2 linked regions of the Gemmata obscuriglobus genome follow. The protein of the gene in region 1 interacts with the protein of each later gene in a pairwise test. Links are inferred from orthologs where the notes say so. Each region holds a gene or a part of one and is shown in the gene's direction. Other genes may lie near its edges.

The links.
Region 2: the proteins of aceE (region 1) and nth interact in binary tests that used the Escherichia coli proteins (3 or more experiments, as listed by UniProt). The link is inferred for Gemmata obscuriglobus from one-to-one orthologs.

The regions. Positions count from the first base shown.
Region 1 is NZ_CP042911.1:5,607,283-5,616,826, forward strand. Bases 4,145-7,547 are described here. They hold aceE (pyruvate dehydrogenase (acetyl-transferring), homodimeric type), read left to right. Parts: upstream 4,145-4,518; coding sequence 4,519-7,347; downstream 7,348-7,547. Other genes in these bases: GobsT_RS23485 (hypothetical protein), read right to left, coding at 4,145-4,383. Outside these bases: GobsT_RS23480 (hybrid sensor histidine kinase/response regulator), read left to right, coding at 1-2,828; more of GobsT_RS23485, read right to left, coding at 3,310-4,144; GobsT_RS23495 (2-oxo acid dehydrogenase subunit E2), read left to right, coding at 7,593-9,248; GobsT_RS23500 (ABC transporter permease), read right to left, coding at 9,376-9,544. UniProt on the Escherichia coli protein: Component of the pyruvate dehydrogenase (PDH) complex, that catalyzes the overall conversion of pyruvate to acetyl-CoA and CO(2).
Region 2 is NZ_CP042911.1:8,810,240-8,819,359, reverse strand. The notes cover bases 3,142-6,120. They hold nth (endonuclease III), read left to right. Parts: upstream 3,142-4,244; coding sequence 4,245-4,997; downstream 4,998-6,120. Other genes in these bases: pepT (peptidase T), read left to right, coding at 5,045-6,120; GobsT_RS36585 (enoyl-CoA hydratase/isomerase family protein), read left to right, coding at 3,410-4,243; GobsT_RS36590 (RNA polymerase sigma factor), read left to right, coding at 3,142-3,242. Also shown: GobsT_RS36605 (carbon starvation CstA family protein), read left to right, coding at 1-1,581; GobsT_RS36600 (hypothetical protein), read left to right, coding at 1,578-1,982; GobsT_RS36595 (hypothetical protein), read right to left, coding at 1,997-2,263; more of GobsT_RS36590, read left to right, coding at 2,511-3,141; more of pepT, read left to right, coding at 6,121-6,283; GobsT_RS36570 (transposase), read left to right, coding at 6,399-7,556; GobsT_RS36560 (exosortase/archaeosortase family protein), read left to right, coding at 8,680-9,120. UniProt on the Escherichia coli protein: DNA repair enzyme that has both DNA N-glycosylase activity and AP-lyase activity. The DNA N-glycosylase activity releases various damaged pyrimidines from DNA by cleaving the N-glycosidic bond, leaving an AP (apurinic/apyrimidinic) site.

The DNA.
Region 1 (9,544 bases):
CGAACAACTCCGAGCGGTTAAACGCCGGGGAGACGATCGCGTGCGAGACCCGGCACCGGCACACGTCCGGCCGGGTCTTCCCCGTCGAGCTGCGGATCCGCCCGTTCACCGCCGGCGGGCGGCGCCTCGCCGTCACCCTCGCCCGGGACGTCACCGCGCAGGTCGCGGCCCGGGCGGCGCTGCGGGCGAGCGAGGAGAGTTACCGGCTGCTGTTCGAGTGCAACCCGCTACCGATGTGGGTGTACCACACGGAAACGCTGGCGTTCCTGGCGGTCAACCCGGCGGCGGTGGCGAAGTACGGGTACACGGCGGACGAGTTCCTGGCGATGACCCTTCGGGACATCCGCCCCGCCGAGGACGCGGCGCGGCTGCCGGGCGCGGTCGCCGCGGCGGGCGGGAAGCTGTCCGACTCGGGCGTGTGGCGCCACCGACTCAAGAGCGGGGACCTGATCCAGGCCCGCATCTACTCCCACCCGCTCGAGTTCCGCGGCCGGCCCGCGCGCCTGGTCATGGCGCAGGACGTGACCGCGCAGCTCGCGGCGGAGCACGCGCTGCGGGAGAGCGAGGAGCAACTGCGGCGCACGCTGGAAGCATCGGCGACGGGGCTCTGGAGCTGGGACCTGACCGGCGGCACGATCGCGTGGCAATCGGACCAGGTCCCCGCGTCGTTCCACCCGGGCGGGGCGTTCGACGGCACCGCACACGGGGTGGACCGGGTGCTCCACCCCGAGGACCGCGAGCGGGTGTGGGCGGCGGCCCGCCGGGCGGTCGCGGCCCGCGACCTGTTCGAGTGCGAGTTCCGGGTGGTGTTCCCGAACGGGGGCGGGCGCTGGGTCGCGGCCCGGGGCCGCGCCGCGTACGCCGACGACGGGCGGCCGGTGCGGATGCTCGGCACCATCACCGACGTGACCGCGCGCAAGACCGCCGAGCTGGAGCTGCAGCGGACGCGGGCGGTCCTCCAGAAGCTGGTCGATCACAGCCCGGCGCTGATCTTCATGACCGGGGCGGACGGGCGGTACCTGCTGTTCAACCCGCGGTGCGAGGCGGCGCTCGGGGTGCGGGCCGCGGACGTGCTCGGGCGGACGCCGGCCGAAGCGTTCCCGGCCCCGCTCGCGCGCAAAATCGCCGAGCGGGACGGCCACGCCCTCAGCACCGGTGTGCCCCAGGTCTCGGAAGAAACGGTACGCACCCCCGACGGGCCGACCCATTTCTCGACCGTCCGGTTCCCCGTCTCCGGCCCCGACGGGCGCGTCATCGCCCTCGGCGGGGTCGCGATCGACATCACCGCCCGGCGGCGCGCCGAGGACGACCTGCGCGCCCGCGAGGAGCTGTTCCGGCTCCTCGCCGACGAGTCCCCGCACATCATCTGGGTGAGCGACCGCGACGGGCGCCCCGAGTACACCAACGCCCGGTGGCGGGAGTACTCCGGCCGCACGGCCGACCAGGCGCGCGAGCAGGGCTGGGCGGGGGCCGTCCACCCGGACGACCGAGAACACTACCGGCGGTCCTGGCGCGAGGCGCGGGCGCGGGGGGGGGAGCACGAGGCGCAGGTGCGGCTGAAACGGGCCGACGGGGTGTACCGCTGGTTCCTCGCGCGCGCCAAGCCCGTGGGCGGGCCGGGCGGAACCCGCCGCTGGTTCGGCGCCGCCACCGACATCGAAGAGCAGAAGCAGCGCGAGGCCTCGCTGCTCCGGGCCGACGTCCAAAAGGACGCGTTCCTGGCGACCCTGGCGCACGAGCTGCGGAACCCGCTGGCCCCGATCGCCGACGTGGCCCACCTCCTGGGCTCCGGCGGGCTCGACGACGGGCGGCTGCGGGAGGCCGGTGCGCTGCTCGCGGGGCAGGTCCGGTTGCTCACCCGGCTGGTCGACGACCTGACGGACCTGAGCCGCGTGCGGCGCGGCGCGGTCGAACTGCGGTGCGAGCCGGTCGCGCTCGCGGACGTGATCCGAACGGCGGTCGAGACCAGCGCCCCGCACATCCGCGCCGCGGGGCACCGACTGTCGCTCGAGCGCCGCTCGGAGCCGGTGATCGTGCGCGGGGACGCGGTCAGGCTGGCGCAGGTCGTCTCGAACCTCCTGACGAACGCCGCCAAGTACACCCCGCCCGGCGGAAACGTCTGGCTCGCGCTGGACCGGGACGGAACGGAGGCGGTGGTCCGGGTGCGCGACGACGGCGCCGGCATCGACCCGGCACTGCTGCCCCGCGTGTTCGACATGTTCGTCCAGGAGCGGCGCCTCCAGGAACAGGCCCCCGGCGGCCTGGGCGTCGGGCTGACCCTGGCGCAACAAATCGTCGAGCTGCACGGGGGGGCGATCGACGCGCGCAGCGCGGGGCCGGGCCGGGGGGCCGAGTTCGTGATCCGGCTCCCGCTCGCCGCGACGAACGAGCCGCCCCCGCCCGGCCCGCAGCCGGCGCCCGCCGGACCGCTCCGGGTGCTCGTCGTGGACGACAACGAGGCCGTCGCGCAGAGCTTCTCGTGGGTCCTGTCGGGGTGCGGGCACACCGTTGCGGTGGCGCACGACGGCCCGCGCGCGCTCGCGTTGGTGCGCGAGTTCCGCCCCGACGCGGTGCTCCTCGACCTCGGGCTACCGGGGACGAACGGCTGCGGGGTGGCGCAGGCGATCCGGGAACTGCCGGAGGGGGTCGGGGCGCTGCTCGTGGCCGTCACCGGGTGGGGAACGGAGGACGACCGCCGGCAGACGCGCGGGGCCGGCTTCGACCACCACCTCACGAAGCCGGTGAACCATCAGGAGCTGACAGCACTCCTGGCAACCGTCTCACGGCAGCACGGCCAAGCGGCAACAGTTCGGAACACGTCCGGGTAAATGGGCGACCGTCTTGATCGCCGCCACAGCGAGGCCGGTGCAACACAAATGACGTTCACCCGCCCCGCACCGAGCCCAGCGACGTGAATACAAGCGGCAACCGCTGCTGCCTTCAAGACGCCGGGCGGGTCGTGGTCGAACCGCCGATATCAGCCCTTCCAGTTGCTCACATCATTGGGGTTGCGGAATCGACTTCAACTCGTTTCCGGCTGCCATCGGACCGCCCCTCGCCGACATCCCGATCACCCACGCCGACAAGCGGGCGCCTCGTGAACCTTCAGGACTGCGAGTCAAAAGTCGTCAAGTCAGCAAGTCGTACAGTCACAAACCATCATTATCACTGGATTTGTGACTGTACGACTTTCGACGATCGGACTTTTGACCCGAAGCTCTTCAGCTCCAGACATTTGAGTCGTATCGCCACTGGCCGGTAGGGTCCACAACCGGTGAGCAATCGGAACTTCCGCGCACCACCTCTTCACTACGGCAGGGGTACGTCTTTGAACTCGAACGGTACGGTCACATCGGCGAGTGGCGCGGGCGTTTCGTACACGAGCGCCCACCCTTTCCCGGTCGGGTTAGCGAACCCCGCCTTCGCGTTCTCGTCGAACCGATGGATGACGCGCAGCGGGCTCGTCTGTTCCGGCTGCGGAATCTCGTACTCGTCGATCGTTACGAAGTTCCCGTCCGGCGAGCGGAGCCGCAGCCGGTTGTCGCGGAGCCACGGTTGCCCCTCGAAGCTCTGAAACACCGGCTGCCCGGACGGGTAACCGAGTTCCAGCACGACCTCCCATGTGTTGCCTTTCTTTTGAAGCTTTTTTAGCGCGCCCGTCACGCCTCCCAACGTTTGCGGCGGCGGCAGCGCTCCACCGGGCGCCTCGAACTTAAACTCCAGCAGCCGGTCGGCGACGGTCGCGTGAAACGCCCCCGCGAGCGCGGTCAGACGCTGGGCCGTCCGCGGGACGCCCTCGATCTGCACTTTCATCTCGGCGGTCGCGCCGGACGGAAGCACCTGGGCCGACCCGCCCGTGTCCCGGAGTTTCGACCCCCGGTCGTCGGTCACCTTGCTGACCCGCGGCGTGGTGTCGATCCGGTACACCTTCAGTCGCGGCTCCCAATGGGCCAGCAAGGCGACCTCGTGGAACGTGGCGCCCGCGTCGAGCAGCGCGCGGCCGGTGACCCCCTTCGCGACCACCCGGAACGGACCGCTCGTAGCGGCGATCTCTTTCGAGTCGCCGCGCGGGAGCAGTTCCACCCGCGCCCCGCTCTCGCGCACCACGATCCGTGCGCCCGACGTGTCGGCGCTCTGCTGCAACGCGGACCAGAACGGCGCCTTGTCGAACGCGGCCCCGCACTTGGCGTTGACAAGCAACGGCGGTACCGCGATCGGCACCCCGGACTGCTTCGACAACTCCGCGACGACCTCTCCCAGCGGCGCGCCGGCCTTGGCGAACGTCACGGCGGTCGGGGCCGGAACCGGCGGCTTCGACGGTTCCGCCGCGGCCAGCGCCATGAGGGTGCCGAGAGTGAGGGGTATAATGGGCAGCAAGCGCATGCGTGGCTCCCGGTCTCGGGCGGCGTCCGGTCGTATAGACGACGCGGAAGGACCCACCTATCCTAACCTTGCTAGAAGAGCCGAGCCACTCGCGGTTCCTGCCCTGCCATCCGCCCGCTCACGAGGACGTTGTCGATGCTCGTCACCCCCGACGTGTTGGCACACACCAGCGCTCGACTCCCCGACGACGTGGACCCGCAGGAAACGACCGAATGGCTCGACGCGATGGAGGCCGTACTCAAGCACGGCGGTCCGGAGCGGGCGAAGTTCCTGCTCGAGACGCTGATCGCCGCGACCGAGCGCGGCGGGGCAAAAATGCCCGGCGGGATCACGACGCCGTACGTCAACACCATTCCGGTCGAGTTGCAAGCCCCCTTCCCCGGTGACCGCGCGGTCGAGCGGAAGATCAAGAGCATCGTCCGCTGGAACGCGATGGCGATGGTGCTCAAGGCGAACAAGAACACGAACGTCGGCGGCCACATCTCCACCTTCGCGTCGGCGGCCACCCTGTACGAAATCGGCTTCAATCACTTCTTCCACGGGAAGTCCGCGGACCACCCCGGCGATGTGGTGTTCTTCCAGGGCCACGCCAGCCCGGGCATGTACTCGCGGGCCTTCGTCGAGGGCCGACTCGACGAGATCAAGCTCACGAACTTCCGCCAGGAGCTCCAGCCGGGCGGCGGGATCTCGAGTTACCCGCACCCGTGGCTGATGCCGGACTTCTGGCAGTACCCGACGGTGTCGATGGGCCTCGGCCCGATCATGAGCATTTACCACGCGCGGTACAACCGGTACCTGCACGACCGGAGCCTGGCCCAAACGGACAAGGCCCGCGTCTGGGCGTTCCTCGGCGACGGCGAGTGCGACGAGCCGGAATCGCTCGGCGCGATCAGCCTCGCGGGCCGCGAGAAGCTCGACAACCTCACCTGGGTCATCAACTGCAACTTGCAGCGGCTCGACGGCCCGGTGCGCGGCAACTCGAAGATCATCCAGGAGCTCGAAGGGATCTTCCGCGGCGCCGGGTGGAACGTCATCAAGGTGGTCTGGGGGACCGACTGGGACGAGCTACTCAGAAACGACCACACCGGGGCGCTGTCGCGCCGCATGATGGAGGTGGTGGACGGCGAGTACTGCAATTACGTCGGCCGCGACATGCGGACGGCCGACGAGGTGAAGGCCGGGAAGCTGATCAGCGAGGAGGAGGACGCCGAGCGCCGCGGCCAGTACATCCGCGACACGTTCTTCAACACGCCGGAGCTGAAGGCGCTGGTCGAGCACCTCTCGAACAAGCAGGTCGCGGCCCTCAAGCGCGGCGGGCACGACCCGCTGAAGGTGTACGCGGCGTACAAGACCGCGACCGAACACAAGGGGCAGCCGACCGTCATCCTCGTGAAGACGGTGAAGGGCTACGGCATCCCCGGCGACGGCGGCCAGGGCAAGTTCACCACGCACCAGCTCAAGAAGCTGGCGGTGCAGATCGAGGCCGTGCCCGACATGAAGCCGGAGGAGAAGGCGAAGCGCCAGATGCTCGCCGCGCTCCGCCAGTTCCGCGAGCGGTTCGAGCTGCCGGCCATTTCCGACGAGGAGCTGGAACACATCCCGTTCTACCGGCCGTCGGCCGACAGCCCCGAGGCCAAGTACGTCCGGGCGCGCCGCGCCGCGCTCGGCGGGCCGCAGCCGTTCCGCAACAACCAGTTCGTGCCGTGCCGCCCCCCGGAGCGCAAGGGGTTCGAGCGGCTGTACGCGGCCACGATCGCGGGCAAGGGCCAGTCCACGACGCTCGCGTGGGTCAACCTCATGACCCAGCTCTGCCGCGACCCGAACGTCGGCCAGCTCCTCGTGCCGATCGTGCCCGACGAGGGCCAGACGTTCGGCATGCCGCCGATGTACAAGGCGTTCGGCATGTACTCCAGCGTCGGGCAGCTCTACACGCCGGTCGACAAGGGCTCGCTGTCGGAGTACCGGGAGTCGAAGACCGGCCAGATCCTCCAGGAGGGGATCAACGAGGCGGGCAGCATGGCGAGTTGGATCGCGGCCGGCACCGCGTACAGCACGCACGGCGTCAACACGATCCCGTTCTACATCTACTACTCGATGTTCGGGTTCCAGCGGATCGGCGACCTCGCCTGGGCCGCCGCCGACGCCCGCTGCCGCGGGTTCCTGATGGGCGCCACCGCCGGCCGCACCACCATCAACGGCGAGGGGCTCCAGCACGAGGACGGCCACAGCCACCTCGTCGCCATGACCATCCCCACGTGCCGCACCTACGACCCCGCGTTCGCCTACGAGCTCGCGGTGATCGTCGAGGAGGGCATCAACGCGATGTACGTGCGGGGCGAGGAGTGCTTCTACTACCTCACCATTTACAACGAAAGCTACGACATGCCCGCGATGCCGAACGAAGACGTTCGCGCGGGCATCATCAAAGGCCTGTACCCGGTGAAGACGGTGCGGCCCGAGGGCGCAAAGCTCGAGGTGCAACTGCTCGGCAGCGGTGTGATCCTGAACGAGGCGCTGCGGGCGCAAGGCATCCTCGCCGAGAAGTACGGCGTCGCCAGTACCGTGTACAGCGCGACCAGCTACCAGATGCTCCGCAAGGACGCGATCGAGTGCGAGCGCCACAACCGGCTGCACCCGGACGCGCCGAAGAAAACGCCCTACGTCTCCCAGGTGCTGGGCAACACCAAGGGGCCGATCGTCGCCACCAGCGACTACATGCGGGCGCTGCCCGAGACCGTGGCACCGTACCTCAACGGCCGGCTGCTCGCGCTGGGCACCGACGGCTTCGGCCGCTCGGAAACCCGCAAGGCGCTCCGTCGGTTCTTTGAAGTGGACGCCGAGAACGTGGCGGTCGCGGCGCTCTACTCGCTGTTCCAACAAGGGCAACTCGACCCCGGCACCGTCAAAAAGGCGGTCGCGGAACTGGGCCTGAACCCGGGCGCACCGCACCCGTGGACGGTCTGATACACATACCCGGTAATATTGCCGCTTTCTTGACGAGCCGCGACCGCCAGGGAGCGGTGCCACGTATCCCGCTCCCTGGCGGTCGCGGCTCGTCAAGAAAGCGGCACCCGTTGCGGGTTCATGTATGAGGACCGGCTCACACGTTGCCAACCCGAAGGTCGTAAAGCCGCACAACAATCTCCGGCTTTACGACCTTCGACTTTCGAACCTTCGACAGCACGCGAAGCAAGCATAAAGAGCCACACATGGACTTTCATCTGCCGAACCTGGGCGAGGGCATTGAGGGCGGAACCATCACCTCCGTGCTGGTGAAGCCCGGCGACACGGTCACCACCGGTCAGCCGGTGATGTCCGTCGAGACCGATAAGGCGTCGATGGAAGTCAATGCCGAGTCCGACGGCACCGTGGACGCTGTGCTGGTGAAGCCCGGCGACAAGGTGAGCATCGGCGCCCCACTCCTGAAACTCGGCGGCGGCCAAAAGGCCGAACCGAAGGCGGAAGCGAAACCGGCCGCGAAAGCCGCGGCCGAGGCGAAACCCGAGCCGCCCCCAAAGGCCGCTCCGGCGCCCGCTCCGTCGAGCGGCGCGGCGACCGCGTTCGCGCTCCCCGCGCTCGGCGAGGGCATTGAGGGCGGGACCATCACCGCGGTGTTCGTCAAAGCCGGCGACGCTGTGAAAGCCGGCCAGAACGTTGTCGCGATCGAAACCGACAAGGCCGCGATGGAAGTGGCCGCCGAAGCCGACGGCACCGTCGAGGCGGTCCACGTCAAGCCCGGCGACAAGGTGAGCATCGGCGGCCCGCTGCTAACGCTCAACGGCGGGGCTGCACCTCAACCGCAGCCGAAGGCGTCCGCCCCAACTCCCCAGCCGCCCGCGACGAAACAACCCGCCACTGAACAGGCAAAGCCCCAACCGCAGCCGACGCATGCGGCGTCCGCCAACGGGAGCAACGGCGCCACAAAGGCGATTATTCCAGCCGGCCCGGCTACGCGTAAACTGGCCCGCGAGCTGGGCGTCGCGCTCGCCGAGGTCAAGGGCACGGCCCGCGGCGGCCGCGTCACCCTGGACGACCTCAAGGGCTTCGTGAAGGGCGAGCGCACCCGCGCCAAGGAGAGCGGCAGCGCGGGCGGGGCGCTCGCGGCCGACGCGGTCGTCGTTAACAAGTACGCGCTCCCGCCGCTGCCCGACTTCTCGAAGTACGGCGCGGTCGAGGTCGCCGACGTTGCGACCATCCGCCAGACGATCGCGAAGAACCTCACCGCCGGCTGGCGCACCATGCCGATGGTGACCCAGCACGAGCTGGCCGACATCACGGACCTCGAAGCGGGCCGCAAGCGGTTCGTGGACCAGCTCCCGAAGGGCGCCTCCAAGATCACGATGACGGTGCTCGCCATCAAGGCGTGCGTCGCGGCGCTCAAGGAGTTCCCGCGGTTCAACAGCTCCTACGACATGAACGCCGGGAAGCTGATCCTCAAGAAGTACTTCCACATCGGCATCGCGGTCGATACCGAGCGCGGGCTGGTGGTGCCAGTGATCCGCGACGCCGACAAGAAGAGCATCCGCGACCTCGCCGCGGAGGTCTCTGCCCTCGCGGTCAAGGCGCGTGACAACAAGCTGAGCATCGACGAGATGCGCGGCGGCACGTTCACCATCACCAACCTCGGCGGGATCGGCGGGACCGCGTTCACCCCGATCGTAAACTACCCGGAGGTGGCCATTCTCGGGCTGTCGAAGTCGGCGATGCAGCCGATCGTAAAGGACGGCCAGATCGTCGCCCGGCTGATGATGCCGCTGAGCCTGACCTACGACCACCGGGTCATCGACGGCGCCGACGGGTGCCGGTTCACGGTGCGGCTCGCGCAACTCTTCAGCGACCCACTGCGGCTCCTCATGGAAACGTGAGCCCGAAGCAGGCAGTCGTGATCGCGCGGGAGCGGCACACCATCCGCTCCCGCGCGGCCGCGGCTCATTGCCAAACGTTACAAACGTTCCCGGCCGCGGAGCCAGAGGCGCGAGCCCCGAAACCCGATCACACACCGCGAACAAGATCGCGGCCCGCGCGCCACCACAACCCGGCGGCGGCTAAAACACAGACGGCCGCGGCGGCCAACAGCCAGCGAAACAAATCCTCCTGAGAGATCGCCAGTTCGCTCCGCGCGGCGTTCCACACCGCCGCCGGCCAGCCCGCCGCCAACAGG
Region 2 (9,120 bases), 3.2 Mb from region 1 along the record:
CTCACCTTTGTCACGCCCGCCGGCTGTGCGCAGGTGGTGGCCGGTTCGTCGTGGGGCACGTTTACCATCGCTTGCACCATCCCCATCGCGCTTCTGGTCGGGCTGTGGATGTACCGCATCCGGCCCGGGCGCGTGGTCGAGGCGTCGCTCATCGGGGGCGTGCTCACGCTCGCGGCGGTCGTGATCGGCGAGCCGGTGTCGCGGTCGGCGCTCGGGGCGTATTTCTCGCTCACGCGCGAGCAGACCATCGCCGCGCTCGGCACCTACGGGTTCGTCGCGGCCGTGTTGCCGGTGTGGCTGCTGCTCGGGCCGCGCGACTACCTGTCGAGCTTCCTGAAGATCGGCACCATCGGGCTGCTCGTTGTGAGTGTGTGCGTTGCGAACCCCGCCCTCCAGGCGCCGGCGCTGAACGAGGTGTTCATCAACGGCGGGCCGACCTTTCCCGGCCAGATCTTCCCGTTCGTGTTCATTTGCATCATGTGCGGATCGATCAGCGGGTTCCACGCGCTCGTCTCCAGCGGCACCACGCCGAAGATGGTGGAGAAGGAGTCTCACATCCGCACCATTGGCTACGGCTCCATGCTGATGGAGGGGCTGGTCGCCGTGACGGCACTCATCGCGGCGGCGGCGCTGCCGTCGGAGCTGTACTACGCTATCAACGTTCCGATCGACCACGAGGCCAAATGGAACGACGACCTCGACAGGGTGTACGATCGCTACGGCGTCAAGGTGCCGCCGGAGGCGGCCGACCCTGCGCACGCGACCAACGTCAGCTCGCCCCAGCACCTCGACTTGGGCCGGGTGGAAGAGAAGGTGGGCGGGGAGTCGCTCCGCGGGCGCACCGGCGGGGCGGTCACGCTGGCGGTCGGCATGTCGGTCATCTTCGAGCAGGCGTTCATGTGGCTCGGGGTGCAGGGCGAATCGCTGCTCAAGTACTGGTACCACTTCGCGATCATGTTCGAAGCGCTGTTCATCCTCACCACCATCGACGCGGGCACGCGCATCGCCCGGTTCCTGTTGCAGGAGAGCGTCGGGCGCGTTTATGCGCCGGTGGCGCGGCCGGACTGGCTCCCGGGCGCGGTGCTCGCCAGCGCGACCGTGACGCTGGGCTGGGTCGGGCTGGTGTGGACCGGCAGCATCACCACCATCTGGTCCATGTTCGGCATCGCGAACCAACTCCTCGCGGTGCTGGCCCTCGCGCTAGTCACCACGTGGCTCGTGAACAACGGGCGCGGCCGGTACGCGCTGGTCACGGCGCTGCCGATGCTGTTCGTGTGCAGCACGACGTTCACCGCCGGAACGCAGCTCGTGACGGGGCAGTTCGCGGGCATGATCTCCAGCGGGCGGGCGAAGGTTGAACAGGGGCAGCAGCAACTGGCCGGCGCCACCGGAGCCGCACACAAGGCGGCCGAGGACCTGATCGCCGCAGGGGAGAAGTCGATCTTCACCGGTTACATGAACGCCGGGCTCACCGTCTTCGTCATCACCTGCGTTCTCGCGCTGCTGCTCTGGTCGGCGGCGCGGTGGGCGAGCGTGTGGCTCGGCCCGCCCCGGCGCCCGAACGCGGATGGTACGGCATGACCCGGCACGCACGCGAAGCCGTCTCGCTCGCCCTCGCGGCGGCGCTCGGGGAACTGGCGCTCGTCGCCCTGATGACCGACTGGGCGCAGCCCGGGGCGAGCGCGCTCGTGCTCGGATTTCTGCTCGGGCCGCCGCTGTTCCTCGCGCTCGCGGCGTGGCGCCGCCGCGCCCACGCCGACCGCTCGCGGGTGCTGTTTTGGGTCGCCGTTGTGGTCGCGGTCGGCGGGTTGGGCGTGCTCGGCTTCGACCTGTACCGGTACGATTCCGACCCGCAGTTCCGCCGGACGCCGGGTATGAACCGCGTACTCGTGCCGGTCGTGCAGTGGGGCGTGCTCCTGGTGATCTGGGCCGGGATGACGTTCCAGGAAATGCGCGAGCGGCGCGCCGCGAGCCGGCGCTAGCGGTCGGCCCGTGCTCACTTCGCCGAGTGCAGTACGAGGTCGAACGTCGGGCGCGTGCTGCCGTCCTTGAACGTCGCCCCGGCCTTCGAGTAGGCAATGCGGTCGGGGTGCGTGGCGTCGCGCTCGAACTTCACCGACAGTTTCACGATACCGTACTCGGACAGCGGCTTCACCTCGCCGGCGTCGCACACGCCGTTGGCGTTGGCGTCGTGCCAGAGCGCGAGGGTGTCGAGTTCCGCACCCGAGATGACGCCATCGCGGTTGTCGTCGAGGGTGGCCATCGCATCGTGGCCGGTGCCCCAAAACAGCCAGAACGTTACGCTGCCAAACAATAACTGGCCGGCGGCCTACAGGCGACCCCAGGCGGTCCGAGACCGCGGCGCGCGATTCGGTTATGCCGGTCGCGCCGGCGCGGGGTAGAATAGGGGCGCGGAAGGACACGCGCCGACCGGTTGTGTAAGGTTCGCACACCGGCTAGGCTTATACTGTTGGATGCGCCGCTCGAAGGCTCCCTGAGGCACATCGGCCGTGGAAGACGACACCCCGTTCACCGCGGTGGACCGCGACCTGCTCAAGCGGTGCCTGAACCGTGACCCCGGGTCGTGGAACGACTTCGTGGACCGGTTCCTCAGTCTCATTTACCACACCATCGGGTACACCGCGCACCTCCGTAGCGCCCGTGTGGGGCCGGAAGACGTTGAGGACATCGCGGCCGAAGTGCTGCTCCAGATCGTCGCAAACAACTTCAAGGTGCTGCGCGAGTTCCGCAAGCAGTCCAGCCTCGCAACCTACCTCACGGTCATCACCCGCCGCACCTGCATTCACGAGCTAGTCCGCCGGCAGAAAGTGAAAGATGCGATCCGCCGGGGCGAGTCGCGCCTGCCGGAGCCGGAGCCGGACGACGCCCCCGTTGCTCAGAAAGGAATGGAAAGCCTGGAAGAAGTGGAGAAGCTGCTCAACCGGCTCTCCGGGCCGGAGCGCGAAATCGTCCGGCTCTACTACCTGGAAGGGCGGACGTACGAGGAGATCAGCACCGAGACCGACGTACCGGTCAACACCATTGGCGCGGTGCTGTCGCGGGCGCGGAAAAAGCTCCGGGCGTCGGTCGCCGCGTCCGGCACCGAACTCCCCGTGCTGGCCAACAGCTTGAGGCCGGCCGCAGCCCCCAAACCGCCGCTGAGCGCGGTCATCAAGCCAAGCAAACCGAGCAAGACCAAGCGGGAACCGCTCCCGGGCGACAAGACCGAAGTGCCCGAGTAACGCAAGGTGATTCGCAAAACCCTTGGGCGGCAAGTTGGCCGTCACTGGGGGGCCGACGCGTGCGAGCGCGGGTTGCTCAGTTGGGCCACTCTGCCAGGATGCTGCCCGCCAAGGGCAGCCGGTGAGTTCGGGTTGAATTCTCGCGGCCGAGCCGCCACCATTCTGGAATGCTGTTCGAGTCCGCACACCTTCGCGTTACCTGCGAGTACGGCACCGCCACGCTGTGGCTGGCGTTCCCCGGCGACCCGGTGAACGCCCTCGACGCGCCGCGGCTCGCGGAACTCGACTCCGCACTCGGGGCGGTCGAGCGCAGCCTCTTCGTTCACACACTCGTGGTGCGCTCCGCGAAGCCGTTCGGCTTCTGCGCGGGGCTGCACCCCGATGTCGCGCGCGTCACCGACCGGGCCACCTTCGCGGGGCGCGGGCAGCGCGTGCTCGCCCGAATCGGCGCGCTCCCGTTCGCGACGGTCGCGTTCATCGACGGGCCGTGTCTGGGCGCAGGCTTCGAACTGGCGCTCGCGTGTGACCACCGGCTGTGCGTGTCCGCGCCGCACACCTTGCTCGGGTTCCCGGGCCGGTTCGCGTGCTTCGGCGGGAGCAACCGCCTGCGGAAGCGGCTCGGGAAGCGGGCCGGCGCGTTCATCGAATCCGGCCGGACGGTGTCCGGTCGGGAAGCACGCGACCTGGGGCTCGTGGACCGTGCGTTTTGTACCCGTCGGGCCAAGATCGAGCTGCGCACCTTCCTCGACGAGCGGGAACGTCGCCCCTACGCCCCTGACCGCGTGCCGGACGAAACCGGGTTCGCGCACGAGCGCCGCGCCTTCGCGCAGGTCGCAGCCGAGAGCCTGAGCGCCCGGGCGCGCGCCCCGCAGGACGCGGACACGTTGCTCGCCCGCGGGTTCATCACGCCGCTCGAAGCCGAGCAGATGCGGGCGCGCGCCGCGGCCCCCACGCCCGCCCCGGCGGCCGAACCCGAACCCGCGCTCTGCAGGGCCGCGTGACATGGGCGAACCCGACCCGACCGCACCGAAACTCGCGCCCGCGCGCGACCGCGTCGGCCCCATCAACGAGCGCCTCGCCCCGCTATACCCCGAGTTCGAGGGCCTCAACTACGCCAACCCGTTTCAGCTCCTCGTCGCGGTCGTGCTGTCGGCCCAGTGTACCGACAAGCGGGTGAACACTATCACGCCGGCGCTCTTCGCGCGGTTCCCGACCGCCGCCGACATGGCGACCTGCGACATCCGGGAGTTGGAGCAACTCGTCAAGCCGTCCGGGTTCTACAAGAACAAGGCCAAGAACATCCGCGCCGCGTGCGTGGAGATGGTCGCCCGGTTCGGCGGCCAAGTGCCCACCGACCTCGACGACCTCGTGAGCTTGCCCGGCGTGGGCCGCAAGACCGCGAACGTGATCCGCGGGCACGCGTTCGAGACCCCCGGCGTGACGGTGGACACGCACGTCGGGCGGCTCTCGCGGCGCCTCGGGCTCACCCGCCACCAGAGCCCCGTAAAAGTGGAACTGGCGCTCGCGGAGATCGTGCCGCAGGCCGAGTGGCTGCACTTCAGCGGCCGGCTCATCATGCACGGGCGGAAGGTCTGCCTGGCGCGCAAGCCGCGGTGCGAGCAGTGCGCGGTCGCGGACCTGTGCCCCAAGGTCGGGGTGAAGGGGCTGGCTGCTTCCCGGCGCCGGAAGAAAAAAGCAAAACCGGATTCACCGCAGAGGGCACAGAGGGCGCAGAGAGAGCCGGAGAGTAAATAAGACCCTGTCGCCCTCTCGTGCCCTTTGGCCGCCGCGGTGGAACTCTCATGGCCCTCGCCACGCACACCCTTCTGGACCGGTTCCTGCGGTACGTCCGCATCGACACCAAGGCGGACGAGCGGTCCACGTCGTACCCGAGTTCGCCGGGGCAACTCGTGCTGGGCGCGATGCTCCGCGACGAACTCCTGGCCCTGGGGCTGAAAGACGCGGTGCAGGACGAACACGGCCTCGTGTTCGCGACCGTCCCCGGCAACGTGGCCGGCGCCCCCACGATCGCGTTCAACGCCCACGTGGACACGAACCCCGAGAACAGCGGGAAGGACGTGCAGCCGCAGGTCATCCGCGACTACCGCGGCGGCGACATCGTTCTGCCGAAGGACACCTCGAAGGTGATCCGGGTCGCGGAGAACCCGGAGCTGAACGGCCTGATCGGCAAGACCATCATCACCACCGACGGCACGACCCTGCTCGGCGCCGACGATAAGGCGGGGGTGGCGGTCATCATGGAAGCCGCGCGGCTGCTGACGGAGAACCCGCAGATCCCGCACGGCCCGGTGCGGATCGTGTTCACCTGCGACGAGGAGATCGGGTTCGGCGTCAAGCACCTCGAGCCGGCGCAGATCGGCGCGGCGGTGGCGTACACGCTCGACGGCGCGGGCAGCGGCGAGATCGAGGACGAGACGTTCTCCGCGGACGCCGCGACCGTCACCATTACGGGCGTGAACATCCACCCGTCGATCGCGAAGGGGCGGATGGTGAACGCGGTGCGCCTGGCGGCGATGTTCGTCGACCGCCTGCCGCAGCGGACGATGAGCCCCGAAACCACCGACGGCCGGCAGGGGTTCCTGCACCCGATCACGATCGAGGGCGGGGCCGGCGAGGTGAAAATCGGGTTCATCCTGCGAGACTTCGACACCGCGCAGCTCGCGGTCCAGGCCGACCTGCTGCGCGAGATCGCCCGTCAGGTCGAGCGCGAGCACCCGGCCGCGAAGGTGACCGTCGAGACGCGCAAGCAGTACCGCAACATGAAGGACGGGATCGCGCGGCTGCCGGCGGCGGTGACGCGCGCCGCGGAGGCGGTGCGGCGGGCCGGGATGGAGCCGAAGCACAAGATCATCCGCGGCGGCACGGACGGCTCGCAGCTCACCGAAAAGGGCCTGCCGACGCCGAACCTCTCGACCGGCGAACACAACCCCCACTCGCCGCTCGAGTGGACGTGCCTGGAGGAGATGGAGGCCGCCGTCCGCGTGGTGCTGGAGCTGTGCCAGGTGTGGGCCGAGAAGTGACCCGGGTGCGAGTGATACCAAATCCAGTAGTTTCAAGTTGGGCGATTTATGAGTAGCGGGCCGCATGGGTTTACCGGTCAATGGTGGTTACCACGCCTCCACTGTCGGAGCCCCCATGCGACCCAAACGTCAGTCTATCCGAGCCACCCCGGCCCACGCCACCCGGCACCTCCGTCCGGTCCTGACCGACTGGCTCGGCCGTGCGGTCCAACTGCCCAAGCGTCGCCGCACCTGTACACCCGAGGTGGTGTGGCGGGTGGTGCTGTTCGCCGCGGCGTTCGCCCGCTCGGTGGCCGCGGCCTGTGCCGCGATCGCCGACGCCCCGTCCGGGCAGGCCATCTGGGATTGCTTGTACCTCACGCTGCCCAAGCGGCGCCGCACCCTCGAGCGGCGGTTGCGGCCGGCCCTCCACGCCCCGCTCGGCAAGCGGAAGCGGGCGGCTCGGGTCGCGATCGACTACCACCGGATCGGGTACTTCGGGACGCCGAACCGGGACACCACCCGGTCCAAGGGGGCCGGCGGCACCCACACGTTCCACACGTACGCCACCGCGTGCCTCGTCGGGGGACCGGACCGGTACACGCTCGGGTTGACGGCCGTGGGCGAGAAGGAGCCGATGACCGCGGTGCTCACCCGGCTGTTGGATCAGGTGACGGCGGCACGGGTTACGGTCCGGGTCGCGCTGCTGGACAAGGCGTTCTTCTCGATCGCGGTGATGCGGTTGCTCCAGGCGCGGGGTGTGCCGTTCGTGATCCCGGCCGTGGTCCGGGGCCGCAAGCCCCGGCCCGGGGTGAAGGGGGTCGGGTTGCGGGCCGTGCGGCGGCGGGGCGCGGGTCGATATGCGTACACCCACGCGGATCGGGGCACCTCGGTGCGGGTGCACGTGGTGATCGCTCACAAGAGCTACCGGTACCGGCGGACCGGGGGCCGGCGGAGCAAGAAGTTACTGTACGCGGCGTGGCGGGTGAGCGGGAGCCCGGTGGCGATTCGGGACCTGTACCGGACCCGATTCGGGATCGAGAGCAGCTACCGCCAGTTGGGGCAGGTTCGGCCCCGGACCTCGACCACCGATGGGGTCGTGCGACTCCTGTGGGTGGCCGTCGGGCTGATCCTGCGTAACGCCTGGTTGTGGTCCCGCTCAGCCCGCGGCCTCGGGTGGACACTGGCGGCGGTATGCCTGATACTGTTGGCCGATGGGCTGGCACCTACAGATGGCGAAAATAAGTCCATTACTACTGCACGATCGGCCAACAAAACCAAGCCGCCAACTTGAAACTACTGAAATCCGGTTGAAGAGTAACGGCGTGTGGGTAAGCGTCACATTACTGCGTCCCGGGTAGTTAACGTTCCCGCAACGCTTCAGCCTGCTGAACTGGCCTTTCGCTTTCCTGCGGTTTGTCGAGAATCGCGGGCATGACGCGTGCGGCCCCGATTCTCGATGCCGCCTTCGTCGCCGCGTTCCGCTCCGGCACCCTGACCCCGGACCAGGCCGAAGCGGTTCTCCCGCGTGACCGGGCCGCCGCCATCTTCTTCCTCCAACTCAGCAGCACCCTCGGCCCACCCACACCGGCCAGCGGTGCCCACCAGCCGTCCGGTTCCATTCCGCCTTACGCCAAGCCGCCCGCACCACCGCGTCGCAAGAAACGCGGTGCCCAACCCGGGCACGCAGGTGCCGCCCGACCCCGTCCCGAACAGATCGACCGCCGAGAAGTGCACCAACTCCCCGCCTGCCCCACGTGCGGCGGCAACCTCACCCGCACCCGGCGTTCCCGCACCCGCATCGCCGAGGACATCCCCGCCGACCTGAAACCCGTCGTCACCGAGCATACGATCCACCGCGACTGGTGCCCGTGCTGCCGGAAGCAGGTCGACCCCCAGGTCCCCGACGCGTTACCCAGCCGGATCACCGACCTGGCGGTCAGCGACTGGGCGCACGCGCACGCCCGGCGGCTGGGGAAGCGACTGCACAAGTACGGTGAGAACCTGCTGACGTTCGTGGAATTCGAAGGCGTCCCGTCGAGCAACAACCACGCGGAACGGGAGGTGCGCCCGGCGGTTCTGATTGGGAAGGCCAGTTACGGCAACCCGAGCGAGCGTGGCGCGCGGACACGGTCGGTGTTGATGAGCGTGGTGCGGACATTGAAGAGGCGGGGGCTGGATCCGATGAGTACGGTCGTCGATGCCTTGCGAAGCTACGCGACGACCGGGACACTGCCACCCCTGCCGGAGAAAGCCAGTTCAGAAGGCGGAAGCGTTACACGGAACGGCCCTGCTCAAATCTCGAACGCAAAACTTGGGGTTGATTCCCCCTCCGCGCATCTGACACAATCCCCCAACTCTCGGATTCCGGGTCACGGACTCAGACCCGCAATCGCCCGGTTCGTACGGGGACACGGATGTCGTCTGTCAGCTTCGCACCGTCGAATTCCGCCGCGCCCGCCGCATCCCAATCGCGCCTCGCGCTGTGGCAGGGCGTTGCGCTCGTCGCCGCGCTCGGCTGGGCCTACCTGCCCATGCTCCGCGTGTTCGCCGACAAGTGGATCAACGACCCGCAGTACTCGCACGGGGTGCTGGTGCCGTTCTTCTCCGCGTTCCTGATCTGGCGCGGCGCGAAGGGCTCCGCCCTGGTCCTCCGGCCGCTCCCCGTGATCGGGTGCGGGCTGCTCGTCGCCATCCTCGTGCTGCGGGCCGCAGCCGGCGCCCTGCTGTTCCACCAGCTCGACGCGGCCTCGCTGCTGCTGGCCCTCGTGGGCGTCGCGCTCGCGGCGGGCGGGGTGCCGCTGCTCAAGCTCGTCGGCCCGGGCATCCTGTTCCTCGTGTTCATGATCCCGCTGCCC